2 regions of the Paenibacillus sp. CB74 genome follow, and region 2 is predicted to be linked to the other one. Evidence: riboswitches for the same ligand, from Rfam matches in the RefSeq annotation. Region 2 holds a riboswitch; the other holds the start of a gene.

Region 1 (7,938 bases), on a different replicon from region 2:
CCTGTTTTCATTTGGCTCAAACTTCACTTCGTAATACGGTTTAATGATCAATCCATGATCCTGTACAATCAAATAATGGCCGGCTTTCAATTTATGGATTCCTTTGAACATGGTTGAAGGTTCAGGTACATATTGAAATGTAAGATAATGATATAGCGCATTTTCATCTACTTCCCGATCAATCCTGCCTGAAGCCAGTATCGATTTAATTTCAGAACCAATCATGTATCCAAAGGCGGTTTCACTGAAATATACAGGCTTTATTCCGAAATGATCCCTTGCCGCAAATAAAAGATCTTTTTTTCGATCCCATATGGTGAAACCAAACATGCCCCGTAAATAGCTGACACATTTAATTCCAACGTCTTCGTAAAGCCTCAGCAGCACTTCAGTATCCGAATCTGTATAAAATGTATAACCTTTTTGGCTTAACCAATCCTTCAACTCTTTATAATTATAAATCTCCCCATTGAATACAAGCCAAATATCTCTGGTCTTATTGGTCATGGGCTGCGCCCCGTGCGCGATATCCAGTATACTTAATCTCCTGAAGCCCAAACCGATATGATCATTGATGTACATACCTTCATCATCTGGGCCACGATGAGCTATGGAGTCTGTCATATTTTGCAGAAGGTTTGCATCTACTGGCATACGATATTTGTTATATATACTTACAAATCCACACATTTGGCTAATCTCCTCTATTCAATATAAGATTAGTTTAGCCTTCATGTATGTGGAATTTGTGAAAATAATATGGTCTGTACTATAAATCACAGTTTCCTTAGTTATCTATTTATTTTCAGGTTTTGTTCGACTAAAAATGATGGTATCTGTTCAGAGGTAGTTATGAAACAAAATGGACAAACCCGTGAATTACTCACGAGCTCGTCCATTTTTTTAATGACTATCGTCAATCATTTTAAGGTAGTTCTGCTCGCTAACCACTCGGCGAGCTGTAACATATCTGGTTTTATAATAACTTTCAGATAAGCTACTAATTCGAACACCTTTACTGCTTGAAGAATGTGCAAATTGATTATTACCTACATAAATACCTGCATGGGAGATGCTACGACCATTCGTATTGAAGAAGACGAGATCTCCTGGACGGAGTTCTTCTTTCTCTACAAACGATCCCTTCTTTGCTTGCATACTGGAGGTACGCGGCAAATCTAATTTAAACGCATTAAATACATACAAGATAAAGCCGGAACAATCAAAACCCGATGTCGTTGTGCCGCCATATAGGTATGGTGTTCCAACTACTTCTTTTACTTCTGCAGTTAGTTTTGCCTGACTAGCAAATGCTCCCGTTGCAGTGGACGTAAATAAAACTGTTGCTCCAAGCACCGACAAAATTACTTTTTTCAAACTCTTGTTCCTCCCTTTGTTGCCTACGGAGTTAGCTTAAGGATTCGGTTAAAGGATCCCTATATTCTTTTTGTGCAAGAATAATTCACCCAACAAATGGTTCCCCCGTTTTCAAGACGAAATTCGGCAAAAATAGTTAAAAATTTGTAACCATAATGAGTATTATAGTTTTAAATTGTGTGGATTTTATGTAGAAATTTCGTAAATCTTAGTCTACGAAAAAATGAAGCGACCGCCCCCTGTCGAATTCAGGTAAGCAATCGCTTCTTAACGCATTCCTTTTTTTGTTAACGGACAATACAGTATCGCTCACGGCCCCTCTACACTATATAACCACTTATAACCTATACCCCAAACCGTTTGAATGGGGTTTTGGTTTAATCCAGCCAACTGCAGTTTCTCGCGGATATTTTTGATATGAGTATCAACGACTCGATTATCCCCGAAAAAATCATTTCCCCACAGACGTTCTATGATTTCATCTCTAGAGAAGACTCTTTGTGGATTTCCCGCCAATATAAGCAGGATATCAAGTTCTTTTTGGGTAAACTCCAGACCTGTGTCTAATACCAACACCTGTCTTCTATCTGGATAAATAATCAGATCCGAATACACGATCTTTTTACCGGCTTCTTTTAAGCTCGAAGACTGAGAAGAACGTCGAATAAGCGCATACAGGCGAGCAATAAGCTCATCCGAATTAACAGGTTTCACCATATAATCATCTGCTCCTACACCTAACCCATGTACCTTATCCTTCACATCCCCTCGAGCTGTAAGCATCAATATTGGTGTTTCACTAAAATCTCTGATTTTTTTACAAAGATGCCAACCATCCATATCCGGCATCATAACGTCTAATAAAATGACATGATACGAATGTTTCTGAAGATAGGACAGAGCTTCGGTTCCATTATGAGCTTCCGTAATATCAAAACCTTCTTTAGTTAAATAAATACGCAAGAGATTTCTCATATTCCATTCGTCATCAATAACTAATGCTTTCAACTTATTCATACGGTCACCACCACCCAATAAAATCTATAACATCATAGCCTACACCAAAGGCCATGAACTTTTTCTTCTTACTGTGACTTTTAAAATCATTAGCTCATTTGATTCACATATTATAATTTAAAGCTATGTGGTTTCAATGAAGATGTGATGGGAGGGAAAAATATTTTAAATGATGTGCCCACTCCAATCTTACTCTCTACATTTATTGTTCCTCCTTGTTGTAACACAAGACTTTGAACAATAGACAGCCCAAGTCCTGTTCCTCCATATTCACGTGACCTAGATTTCTCAACTCTGTAAAAGCGTTCAAATATGAATGGAAGTTCTTCAGCTGAAATCCCTGGTCCGGAATCGCTAATATTAATCGCTACTCCACCTACTTCGGAAGTTAGTGAAACTTGGATATTCCCATCAGCTGTGTAACGAATTGCATTATCCAATAGGTTTAAAATGATCTGTTCTAACCGATTGGGGTCCACAAAAATATGGGGTACGGGACTCAACTTACTTTGAATAGTAAGATCTTTCTCTTGGGCTTTTAATTGAACCTTATCTATAGACCTCTGGATGATCGAAGTGGGTTCGACTGACATTAGCTTCAAGTCAATTTTACCTTCCTCCATTTTAGACAGTTCAAAGAGATCATTTATGATTACATTCAAACGTTGTGCTTCCTCTGAAATAATTTGTAGATATTTTTTCTTTTCTTCTTCATTTTCCACAAGATCTTTTGCCAAAATATCCGCATACCCTTCCAAGTAAGTAATGGGTGTCCTCAATTCATGGGAGACGTTGGCAAAAAACTCAGAACGATTATCTCGATATTGCTTTAATTCTCTAGCCAGGTCGTTTATGGCTTGTGACAATGAACCAATCTCATCTTTAGTTTCTACAGGAATTTTTAAATTCAGTTCTCCTTTGGCAATCTGACGAGTTGCTTTTTCAATTTTTAACAAGGGATTAGATAATCTTTTAGATAAAAAAAAGATGCATCCCATCGCGAGCAACAGTGATCCAATGCCGGCTATAAAAAGTAAATTTCTGATCGTTTGGATCGATTCTTTCATGTTTTCTAGAGAACTAATCACATAAATTCCTTTGACTGTTGGAATTGTGGTCACGGGGATACCATGAAGCAAGTAAAGTTTGTTATTAAAAGTGAATTCTTTTTCCACCTTCTGCCCTTCTAACAATTTATCATTCTCCCAGATATATTCAGGAAGGGTAGGAGTGCCTGAAGCCTTTGATTCAAGGAAGGTTCCTTTTGAGCTCAAAATATACATCTGTACCCCCGTAAAATCGGCCATTTGTTCTGCACCGTTACCTTGCTCCTCAAGCATAGAGGACAAATGTGCTGCTAACTCGTTGGCTTCATCGTGGACTTTAGATGATAAGAAATTCGTAAATATGAGGTTAAGTACAATACTTAGCAATATTAAAATTCCAATAAACAAACTGAAAATGGTAAAGCTCAGTTTCAAATGAATTTTATTCCATGTCAAATGCATCACCTTTTTTATCGTTATTAAGAAAACAAAACAGTCGCCAAAATGGCGACTTCATAAATTCTCCCCTCAGAAAGGACGAGACTATTTTTTACTTTGAACAGTACTATGCATTAAATTTAGATATTACAATGGACTTTCCCCATTCAGTGGTTGATTTCATTTTCGCCATTTACTATAAATTTAAAGCCACTCCCTTTAATTCTTCAACAGAGATTCTCTTCAAAAACTTACTGAATTTTTCTTTACCTTTTGCGTGTACTTTGTAGTAATCAATTATGTTCAATACAGTTTGTGTCACTTCCGCCTCCGTTAAACCAGCTAAAAAAAGTTCCGCTAAAGAAGCTTTAATTCCCTTTGGATCTCCACCAACATAAATATCGAATTTCTCTTTCATTTTAACGATGCCGATATCTCTCAGAAGGGGTTCACTAGTCCCAAGTGCGCAGCCAGCATATCCGACCTTAAGAGGTGTCGGTGTCAATATACCCGCTATAGCTTTATTTAATTTTTGAGCAATATCTAGTCCAGCATCCTCAGCTCCCCTACAGAAGTTGCAGGCTATCAAGCTCTTGGTTGCAAAACCTGCTGGGTTTACCTCAAGTCCAATGCTTCGAAGATTGTCCGTTATAATCCTTTCCGATTCAACCGATACTTCAATATATAATTGTTTAAACAGAGTCATTTCAGTCTTTTGCTCTGGACCCATAAGTTTACTAATGGCTGAAAGTTGTTCCGCAGTAAATAAGCTTCCTCCTACTTGAACCGGTGGAGAAACCGCAATCATCAACCTTTCATTGTCCACCTTTTTTTCCCCTTTAACCGATTTATTTTTCCTTGGATACCTTGATCGTAATTTAACGACTTTAGTATACCCCCCTATGGTATTATATTCAACCCTTTCTTTTCACTACATAGTATGATGAAAATTCTATTCAACCTATCATTATTGACAATATCCTTACAGATATCCATCTGTCCGTAGTAAGGATCGGATTATATCTGAGCTGTTCTTCATGATTCCCTTAAAGACCATTTTGCTCCACCATCATTGCTTTCATAAACCGAATACTGATCTGTCACGATGATCAGCCGATTTGGATCTTGCTTTGAACCTTTGATCCCCAAAGGCATCTCACCATGTAAGTCTACCTCAAGGTCAGACCACTTTTCTAAATCTGTAGATTTTAAAAGACCACTTTCTGTCATGATAATCGTGCCTCCATCGGATAAAGAAAGTACCTCGTATGCTGGCTCGTTGGTAATCTGGATTTGCTCTATATCGCTGCCCTTGATGTTATAGCGAACCAGACCTGTTTCCGTAGCAGCCAAAATGGTTTCTGTAGCCGAGGGAAGTATGGAAATGGAATAAGCCCCTTGAGGTATGCTCCCGACATTTTGCCACTGTTCACCTCCATCTTTCGTTTCATACAAATTTTTGTCAGCACCAGCGAGCATCGCAAATAAATGACTTGAGTTCTTCGGATCCATTGCTAAATAGTGTACATCCGGCTCATTGGGTTTTGCTTGACTTGGAAGACCATTCTCAGCAGTTTCCCAGGTCTCCCCGCCATCATTAGAACGTTTTACAAATCCATGCCCTGCAACAATAATGTTTAAGGGATTATTGGGATTCGTTTCAATTGCCATCACATCACTTGTCATAAGATCTTTAAAAGTTCGCTGCCATTTTTGATCTATAAGTTCATATACTCCGTTATGAGTACCCATCCATATGGTTGTATCATTGGCTGCATAACTAAAGATATGAGGATGGGTGTTGGTCTGGGCTGTTAATACATCCAAATTTGATTCCTTTTTAACCCCTCCCCAAATAGCAAAACCGACAATCACCACTAATAATAATGCGAAATAAAAGCCGATACCCAAGGTAAACCCTTTTTTCTTTATAGGCATGTACCGTTCTCTCCTCACCACTGATAATGTTAGGTCATTATAGAGAAAAATTGTGAAGATTCTGCGGGTTTTAGCGTAGAAATGAGGAGGAAACTCTATTAGTACATGATGGTATAGCCTAAAAATTATTCATTTAACAGCTTGAGCCATATGGTTAAGCTTCATGGATGAATATAGCCAATAGTCATAATTTCGACTTCGCTTTAAATTGGGGAGAAATCGCAATAAAAAAACCCAATCAGCGAAAGCTAATTAGGGTGTGGACGATATCTTGCTACTATGAAAGTGTTGATCCATGGTCTTCATGCCAGATTTGGTGAATTACATCGGCCAATATTGAAATCGTCCTGTAATTTTCTTCTAATACATTTTCTACACCGCCGATTTCGATAAGGGCACTAGATTCAGCAAGCGATTGGTTGTATTTTCCGTTACCATTAGAATGATCTTTTGAGTATATGCCCTTCGATAATCCTGGTATTTTTTTGTTTAATTTGTTTTGTAATCTGGTGGCAAATTTCATCGTTTCTTTCCAGTTGGGATTTTCCTTTCCTACAACAAAATATAATTGCGCATAATTAAGCTTGTCAAAAACAATGGTCGTTTGATCTTTTGGTTGTGAATCACGATGGATATCAAAAACATAGTCAATGGATTTGTGGTTAGACAATTCCTGGCTCAACGTAGTCTTTGAATAACTGTAGGATTTAGCGTATTCGAAGTTCTTGACTATACTCGGATAGTCTACAGTAGATTGAATCACATTCATCCCTTTCGCTAATAATTTATTCGTGAGGTCCTTTCCCAGTAAGGTGACATTAGTATTAGAATCAAATGCTTCATCGGCAGAGGTTTTGCCTTGCAGCTCTGGTAACCAAGATTCACGATTATGAGTATGATAAATAAGAACTTGTGGTTGGGTGGATCGAGAAGCACTTTTTTGATGGGTTATATTTTTCGTTACAGATACGTTGTTTGGCTTCTTAGTCACATGCTCATGGTTTGTATTTTCTGTTTTAGTCGGAGGGTTGGTTAGCTTATCTTCAGAATTCTGCGTGTTCTTACTTAGTTTGGGTATCTCTTTTGATACTGCGCCGGCCGATTGATCTGCAGTGATATCCTTTACCTCTACCTGACTGCGTTGAGGTAAGATTTCCTCTAATGGAGTTAAGTCAATGTACATAGGGATAACTTTCAAGGAGATAATGAAAGATGATAGAAATGTAAAAACGACTAACTTTCCCATTCTTGTTTTTCGAGCCATTTCGTTTCTCCCTCTCTTTTTCATTTTGTCTCTATTATTTCTATTCACTTTTTCATAGAATAGAACAACATTCCTATCCCAGCCCACAATAAAAATAGGAAGGCTCTCATAGCTTTCCTATGGATTTATATAATCTAGTCTGTTCTCTTTTGGCCATATATATTTCATAGTTATAAATCCCCTTATGTTTACACCGTTTTTAGAGTGTCTGTTCATAGGGACAGTTATCGACTTAAGGGCTGAAATTTGTAAAAAAAGGTACTCCGATACTTCAAGGACATATCTTTAAAAGGTAAACATCAATCTTCCCTAAACATAAATTTAATTTTGAACACTAGAGACAATTAAAGTATGTAATTTAACTTCGACCCAAAATTATAAACCTTGATGTTGCGCAGAAAAAGAAAAGAATGACGTCATTTCTGACGTCATTCCATACGGGGTCTATTTTGTTGAAAGCTCACTCTCTACTAACCATTGGTGATTTTTAACCGGGTTTCCACCGTTAGTTGGTGTATAATCCACCATATAAATTGTTGTCTTCTCAACCGAGTCAATAGTGGCCTCAGCACCCATCATACCTTCCATATGTTCAGCTTCAAGGGTAACTTTGGTCCCTGGTTTTAAGGGCTCGCTACCTGCATCTTTGAGTTCTTCTTGAATAACCCACTTATGATTCGGTATTGGATCACCTCCAGTCGTTGGAGTAAAAGTTACTGCGTATGCTACTGTATCATAAGCGCCTACTACGTTTGCCTTTGCTCCGTCCATACCTTCCATGTGACTGGCAAGAATGACGGCTTCGTCTCCAACTTTATAGGTCGGATTCGCGGATTCTTTTAACCCTTCTGGAACTTC
Region 2 (7,938 bases):
GTGACGGACGCCAGCCTCTTGATGGCGGACAAAGCAAACAAATCACAAAATATTTTCCAAGTATTCTGGCAGTACAAAAGTTTCTATGCTACAGGTATAGGCTACACACTTCTGTTGTCTGCACTTGGGGTTATCTTCGGGGTAATTATTGGATTGATCATCTGTTTGTTCCGTTTGCATGACGCTGCAATTTTGCGGTGGATCGGTACTGCTTACGTTGAAGTGATCCGTGGTACACCAATGCTGGTACAATTAATGATCATTTACTATGGTTTTTCCCTAAGCTTTGGCATTAACTTCACTGCACTTCAGGCAGGTATCATTACACTTTCAATTAATAGTGGTGCTTATCTGGCAGAGATTTTCCGTGCAGGTATTCAAGGTGTGGATCGGGGTCAGTTGGAAGCAGCTCGTTCCCTGGGAATGGGTAGAGGGGCAGCAATGCGTTATATTATTTTACCGCAAGCCTTCAAAGCTGTATTACCGGCGATCGGTAATGAATTCATAACCATCATCAAAGAATCCTCCATTATCTCCGTTATCGGTATGGTGGACATTATGTATCAGGCAAGTGTGGTCAAAAACATTACGTACCAAGGCTTGAGTCCATTTTTGATTGCAGCAGCCATCTACTTTGTAATGACGTTCATTTTGTCCAAGCTGCTGGGACGACTGGAAAGGAAGTTGAGTGCAAGTGATAGACGTTAGACAATTACACAAATCTTATGGAAATAACGATGTGCTTAAGGGCATTAACGTGACGATTGGCAAAGGTGAGGTTGTCGTGGTCATCGGTCCTTCCGGTTCGGGGAAAAGTACATTCTTGCGTTGTCTGAACCTGCTGGAACAACCTACCTCGGGAGAGATTGATTTTGAAGGCGTGTCAATCACAGACCCCAAGCACAACATTAACGCAACTCGTGAGAAAATGGGAATGGTGTTTCAGCATTTCAACCTGTTCCCACACAAAACGGTAGAACAAAACATCACAATCGCTCCGATCAAAGTAAAGAAACAATCCACGCTGGAAGCGGAAAAAATTGCTGCTGATCTGCTTAACACCGTGGGCTTGTACGATAAAAAAGATGTATTCCCGAATCAGCTGTCCGGTGGACAGAAGCAGCGGATCGCCATTGCCAGAGCATTGGCCATGCAGCCGCATGTCATGCTGTTTGACGAGCCTACATCGGCACTGGACCCCGAGATGGTCGGCGAAGTTCTGGATGTCATGAAACGTCTTGCAGAAGGCGGGATGACGATGGTCATCGTCACGCATGAGATGGGGTTTGCACGTGAAGTTGGAGACCGTATCCTGTTCATGGATGGCGGGGTTATTGTGGAAGAGGGAACACCTGATGAGGTGTTTGGAGCACCGAAAAATTCACGTACACGTGACTTCCTTGCGAAAGTACTCTAAATGAATTGATTAAATAGCGTTACTGACTTCGAGTCGGTAACGCTATTTTTTTGTTGAAAATAATTACATATGGGATTCGAAAAGTAACTATTCTGTTACCAAATGTATAGCGGATATCTGGCCCAAACACTTTTAGATTATTCAATATTCTTACACGTGCTTATACATGTTGAATCCATTTGGTAAGAATTACTACAAGTTCAGGTTACAAAATTGTGATATATTGAACTCTGCCGAAACTTCCGGACAGGGAGTGCGGGGGATGTAACGATGCAGATAGTGCAGGGGGAAGATCTACAGCACACTGCTTGGGGTGAATTAGGGGTACATATCGTTTCAAATGTAATGATGGACCTATAGGGTGGGCTCCTCATCCGAATCCGACAACTAACTTCGCAGGCACAATGAGGGAGGAAGACCATGATTAACAAGAAACGTATAGCCAAAACAGCAGTAGCATTAATGACAACAGCAATGCTCATACAAGCCGTTCCGGCTCACGCCGATTCAGTTCATGTGGCCAAAGAGGGGGATACCTTCTACACCTTATCGAAACAATACGGAGTATCAATGAACACGTTAGTTAAAGCAAACAATGACATTTCGCCTTACAACATTTATGGTGGTTTGAAAATTACGATTCCCGGTAAGGCAAACAATGTAGCTGCCGCGGCGACGGAGAGCAAGACCCAAGCCAAAACGGTTACGACAGCAAGCTTGGACGTTAACACAGATAACAAAGTGGTTCAAGCGTGGGGTAAAACATTTGATTACAGTAAAACTGTGAACGTGAAAGCAACAGCGTACTCTGCAGATCCGTCTGAAAATGGAGGATGGGGTGCCGTCGATTATTTCGGAAATGACCTTGAACTGGGTACGATTGCAGTAGATCCTAGTGTCATTCCTCTTGGAACCAAAGTACTGGTAACGGGTCACAGCCATCCAGGCTTGCCAAAACAGGCTTTTGTGGCTACAGCACGTGATGTGGGCGGTGCAATCAAGGGTCACCGGATTGATATCTTTATCCCTGGTAGCAAACAGTCGGTAAGCACATTTGGTTTTCAGGATATTGAGTTGTACATTCTGAAGTAGAGCGTAAATTTCATTTAAACTGAATTCAAACAGGGTGTCTGCCAGTCGCTAACTTGCGATTGAACAGCACCCTTTTAATATTTCCATGATTACCTAACACGGTTATTCTATTCTTTCGCCTTCGGTAATCCCAGCATTTCGTCCAAGGTGACCAGTTCATATCCCCGGTTACGCAGTTCCTCAATAATTTCAGGCAAAGCCTCAATCGTGCCATTCAGATTCGATCCAACACCGCCTCCTGCATGTTGTAGAACGATGGAGCCAGGTTTTACAGCAGACAGGATGTTATCTTTCACCTTTTCCTTGGAAAGACCTTTCCAGTCCAGAGAGTCAACGTTCCAGTTCACAATACTATAATGTTGTCTGGCAGCCCATTGCAGCTGTTCTTCATTAATGTCTCCATACGGAGGTCGAATCATCTTGGGCGTATATCCCGCCAAATGGCGAATGATATCCCCGGTATGTAAAATTTGTTTGCGGAAGGCATTCATCGACAGCTTACTGAACTCCGGATGATTGTAGCTGTGATTGCCAACGATGTGCCCTTCCTTAACAATCCTTTTTACCAAATCGGGGTGCTTCTCAGCACGACTACCAACGATGAAAAACGTAGCTCTGACTTTATACTTTTTCAACAGATCCAACACCTGCGGAGTAAACCGTGGATCGGGCACATCATCAAATGTCAACGCAACCTGTTTGGTTGAAGGACCATTAGTTTTGAACGTATCGGCATATTTCTGACGTAACTGTCCCAATGTTAATTGTTCTTCTTCCACGGAATCAGTATTGGATACCGATTCACTTGGCGGGTCTGAAGCATCCCGTGATGAAGCTGGTGGTGCTTGATATCCTCCGAGAAAAACAACGATAACCATCAGCATAATGAGGCGTACGCGCATAATAACAGCCTCCTTTTCCAAAATGACGTTCTCTATGGTATGCCCGTGGACTTGAGAAAATATGCGCAGTGTGAGAAGTTTCATTGCTGATTTAACTCATGACAGCCATAATTCCTCCATATATAACATATAGAAAAGGAGCGGTGGAATAGCCATGAGTACATATGATTTGAAATCGATACGTTTACAGGTGATTGAAGCAGGAGAGGATAAGGTTTTTCTCGTTACGGGAGGAAAAGCTCATATTGGCGCTGTAGCCACGTTCTATGTGGAAGATGAGCGGGTCAGCGGCACGACAGTCCATATTCCGGGACATAAGGAACAAGAACTGTGTGAGCGGCTTGCCCGAAAGGCTGCCCAACAATTAAAAATGACCGTTACGGTAATTATGGGTATCCATTTTGATTCCATTACACGGATGCAGATCGATGAAATCGTGCAGACTGCAGAGAGGCTAATGGAGGATCATCTGAGCAAGGATAAACGATCTTCCTAATATAAAGAGCAATCGCATGTTTTAATTTTATTTGCTAAAATTGAAACGAGTTGTAGATTGTTACGTATGTATGTTTATATACGATGTAATATCGACTAGGAGGAATAACATAATGTCCATTTTCAAACGTTTACGTGATCTAACCATGTCTAACATCAACGCTATTATTGACAAGGCAGAAGACCCAATCAAGATGACGGACCAATATATCCGTGACATGCAAGAGGATCTGGAAGATGCGGAGAAAGCAGTAGCGCAACAGATCGCCATTGAGAAGAAATTCAAGCAGCTATTCGAAGAGCAGGAAGCTCTAGTGAAAAAACGTGAAGAGCAGGCGCATACGGCGGCACGTGCTCAAAACTTGGATCTGGCCCGCAGGGCTTTGGAAGAGAAAAAAGCAGCCGAAGAGAAGATGACTGAGTACAAAACCAGTTATGATCAAAACAAGGCTTCAGCAGATAACCTGCGTGGCAAGCTGGACGAGATGCGTAAGCAACTGACTCAAATGAAGAACAAACGGGAAACACTGGTAGCGCGCTATAATGCAGCAAAAGCCCAAACGGAAATTAACAAAGCGTTGAATGGGTTTGGCTCCGATACTGCAAGTGCGGGTATGAAACGCATGGAAGAAAAAATGATGCAGATGGAAGCACAGGCAGAAGCAAGCAACGAGATGTCTTCCAAAGGCAAATCGCTTGATGAAGAGTTCGAGAAGTGGGGTAAAGATCAGGCTGTTGAAGATGAACTCGCAGCATTGATGAAACAGTACGATAACAAGAATTAATACCTTGGTTGTCAGCAGGGTTAACCAGCGGAGGAGAAGAATGTTTCTCCTTCGCTTTTAAATGCGGTTCATGTTGAGATGTGGGGGCTGTGTAAATGGATTTGAACATTTTGGCGATGCTGGTCTGGACGGTATCTGGTTCGGTTTTGCTGTTTGTCTTGATGTATGTCGATTCACTGTTCACGAAATATAAGGATTTTGCTGAAGTTAAGGCTGGCAACATGGCGGTTACCACTCGTATGGTGATGAAATTATTTGCACAAGGTTATGTACTTGCTACGTCCATTTCTACGGCTGGTCATCTTGGAGAAGCGTTGTTGGTGTCCGTGGTATCCTTTATCATCTTATTGATTCTGGAGAGTGTCGTTCACTTTATGATTCGCAGATGGGCCAATCTCGATCTGGATACAGGAATTCAGCAAGGTAAGACAGGATACGGGTTGTTCTCTGGCGCTTTACATATCGTGGGCGCACTGATCATTGCAGCTTGTTTATAAGATAAGGAACAGGAGTAATTCTCATGAGTGTATGGAAACGAATTAAAGGAATACTAACGAAACCTGAACCACCGCAGGCAGAGAAAACCATGCTTCAGCTTGCACCTGGTGATATCTGTGAGGTTTCTCTCGTCACTTATGAAGTCGTTGGTCGGGTACAAAATCGCGCTCGAAATGCAGTTGTGCTCACGCTGCAGGATGGTACCGCATTTCGATATTTGCATATCGAAGAACGGGAACTCACACGTTACGCCCTATATACACCCATTGATGGCAGGCTTGATGCACCTGATGAAGTACCTACATTGTTGGATCTGGATGGACGCGCATATCATCTGGAGGAAGAGTATGGAGGAATGGTGTCAACAGCAGGCAGAACACCGTATGGCCAGGCTGGGGAACAATTGGTATGGCAGTATCAGTCCGATGATAATATGCTTCTTCGCGTGGAGTGGCAAGACAGAAGATTTACACTGTATGAGGGTGAGTCCATTCTTCCTGCGGATATCAAAGTGATTCGTTCGAGCTAGGAGAGGTTCCAATGAAAAAACGCTTGGCACATGGATTAAAATTAATGCTGGTCCTCAGCCTTGTGATGTCTCTGTTGTCCGCGTGCGGAGCACCTTCTGTTCAGGACACATACCCGCTTGAATCGGTTAACGGCAGTGGTAACTCAACGTCTTATGTGTACCGGGCTTCGGACCGCACCGTTCCGGAAGTGGCTCAGGAATTGTCTGACCAAAGGCAACCGGATCAGATCTCGGCAGAGAACACAGAGCGTATGTTCCTCGTGTATCAGGACGAGTATTATCACCTGCAACAAGACCCGAACAAGCCCGAGGATACCTTGGTTGAGGTGGACTCCAAAGAATATGTTCGACAGAACTACGATTCATCTTTTCTACAAGGCTACCTGACCGCTACATTAATTGGTAATCTTTTTGATTCGTTTGGCGGGCGAGGTTATGGCAACTATCGGGGATATACCAATAAAGATACGTATAAACCGAGTGCAGGATCTTACCGTGCGCCGACAAGCAATGACAAGAAGCTTGCACCACCTATTACTGTCGATCGGAAAGGTACGATTACAAGGCGCGGAAGTGATAAAGATTCAAGTGTGGGATCTGGCGGAGGATTATTCAACCGCAACAAGGATCAGAGCAAGGGAACCATTGATCGCAACAAAAGCAGTGGTGGTCTGGGCGGGTTGTTTGATTCACCCAAAAAATCCTACAAAAAACCGAAAACTAGAGTGGGCGGCGGCCGCATTATGAGGCGTAGATAATAATCTAATCCTAAGCGTGGTAACCAACCCTCAAATAGTCCAATTCATAAGAACAGTGAAAAGGTAAGGCGGATTTATCTCTGCCGGCACATTTACCTTGGAGCTGTTCTTTTTGGTTTACGATTTGCGAACATGGTTGGATTTACGTACACGGGGAATGGTTGAAGCAGGTTGTTTGCGAATCCAGCGGATAAATGGAACCATTCGTTCATCTTGTCTCAAGGACTGCAGATCCGTAAGACCAAGCGTTACAATATCACGATTGGTATATAGCGAATGGATCTGTTTGTGACAAGGGATGCACAAGTTGGCCGTAGGAAGAAAGGTTCCTCCCATTTCTTTGGGTGTCAGATGATGAACGGTCGTGTCCACAGGTTCTCTTCCGCACAATTCACATTGGTCATCCATGATGATTACCTCCTTTTGTAAATTATATTATGGGCAGACAAGAGTCCTTTCATGTTAAATATAAGGTCGACGAATGTTACATCTATATGATAATAAGATTTTGTCGCAGGATTCAATTAAGTGATGTGCTTGTTATCTTACAGTATTCGGGCTACACTTTCTTAAAAGATGATATGTCTCTAGGAGGTAAGAATACTTTTGAAACTGAACTCACATTCACATGATATGACAACTGCCAAGTTCAACCGTACAGCTGTGCAGGTCCCGGATGCTCAAGCCAAAGTAGCAGCACACGTAAATTCAGGCTCTATAGAGAAAGTTCACCTTGAGTCTGCTCATGGACGTACTCTTGCAGAGAGCATTCAGGCACCTCATCCGTATCCATTCTTCCGGAGATCAGGCATGGATGGATTCGCAATTATAAGTACAGATACCATAGAAGCATCGAGTGATCATCAAGTTTGGTTTCGTGTAATTGATGAAATTCCTTGCGGCTACACCTCGGACCAGACCATTGTGTCAGGTACGACCGCTCGCATTATGACGGGTGCACAGGTTCCGGAAGGTGCAGATGCGGTAGTTATGATGGAGATGACGGAGAGCAAGATTGAGAACGGGGAACAGTGGATTGCATTGAAACGGCACATATTGTCGGGTGCTAACATCACACCAATCGGTCTGGAAGTCCAAGAGGGACAGCAACTGCTGGAAGCAGGAACAATCATCAGAGCAGGAGAACAGTCCGTGTTAGCTACTTTTGGCATAGCAGAAGTTCCCGTCTTCCAACGTCCAAAGGTGGCTATATTCGCAACAGGTACGGAGTTGCTTGATGTGGATGAGCCATTACAACCAGGTCGGATTCGCAACAGTAACAGTTACATGCTGCGCTCTCTGGTCGTTGAAGCCGGTGGAGAGCCTGTGATGTATGGTTCAATTGCGGACGATGTGAATACGGCAAGAGCCAAACTGGAAGAAGCCATTCAAGATAATGATATCGTAGTAACCACAGGTGGTGTATCTGTCGGGGACTATGATATTATGGGCGAACTTGTGC

Evidence for each region. Region 2 has a riboswitch for cyclic di-AMP ahead of ACX9NY_RS06240 (3D domain-containing protein). Riboswitches for the same ligand answer to the same signal wherever they lie in the genome.
Region 1: another riboswitch for cyclic di-AMP. It lies ahead of ACX9NY_RS32160 (C40 family peptidase); the one in region 2 lies ahead of ACX9NY_RS06240 (3D domain-containing protein).

Annotation. Positions count from the first base shown of each region.
Region 1 covers NZ_JBVMUS010000002.1:420,220-428,157, forward strand. The annotation lists gene asnB (asparagine synthase (glutamine-hydrolyzing)) at 1-690, opposite strand, end outside; gene ACX9NY_RS32160 (C40 family peptidase) at 904-1,377, opposite strand; cyclic di-AMP (ydaO/yuaA leader) riboswitch at 1,383-1,516, opposite strand; gene ACX9NY_RS32165 (response regulator transcription factor) at 1,687-2,394, opposite strand; gene ACX9NY_RS32170 (sensor histidine kinase) at 2,505-3,896, opposite strand; gene ACX9NY_RS32175 (nitrite reductase) at 4,075-4,704, opposite strand; gene ACX9NY_RS32180 (WD40/YVTN/BNR-like repeat-containing protein) at 4,914-5,816, opposite strand; gene spoIIP (stage II sporulation protein P) at 6,094-7,080, opposite strand; gene ACX9NY_RS32190 (YdhK family protein) at 7,525-7,938, opposite strand, start outside.
Region 2 covers NZ_CM146009.1:1,358,012-1,365,949, forward strand. The annotation lists gene ACX9NY_RS06230 (ABC transporter substrate-binding protein/permease) at 1-708, shown strand, start outside; gene ACX9NY_RS06235 (amino acid ABC transporter ATP-binding protein) at 695-1,417, shown strand; cyclic di-AMP (ydaO/yuaA leader) riboswitch at 1,639-1,835, shown strand; gene ACX9NY_RS06240 (3D domain-containing protein) at 1,838-2,509, shown strand; gene ACX9NY_RS06245 (polysaccharide deacetylase family protein) at 2,617-3,411, opposite strand; gene lpdD (prenylated flavin chaperone LpdD) at 3,566-3,907, shown strand; gene ACX9NY_RS06255 (PspA/IM30 family protein) at 4,020-4,691, shown strand; gene ACX9NY_RS06260 (DUF350 domain-containing protein) at 4,787-5,188, shown strand; gene ACX9NY_RS06265 (DUF4178 domain-containing protein) at 5,212-5,718, shown strand; gene ACX9NY_RS06270 (DUF4247 domain-containing protein) at 5,730-6,476, shown strand; gene ACX9NY_RS06275 (HNH endonuclease) at 6,594-6,884, opposite strand; gene ACX9NY_RS06280 (molybdopterin molybdotransferase MoeA) at 7,110-7,938, shown strand, end outside.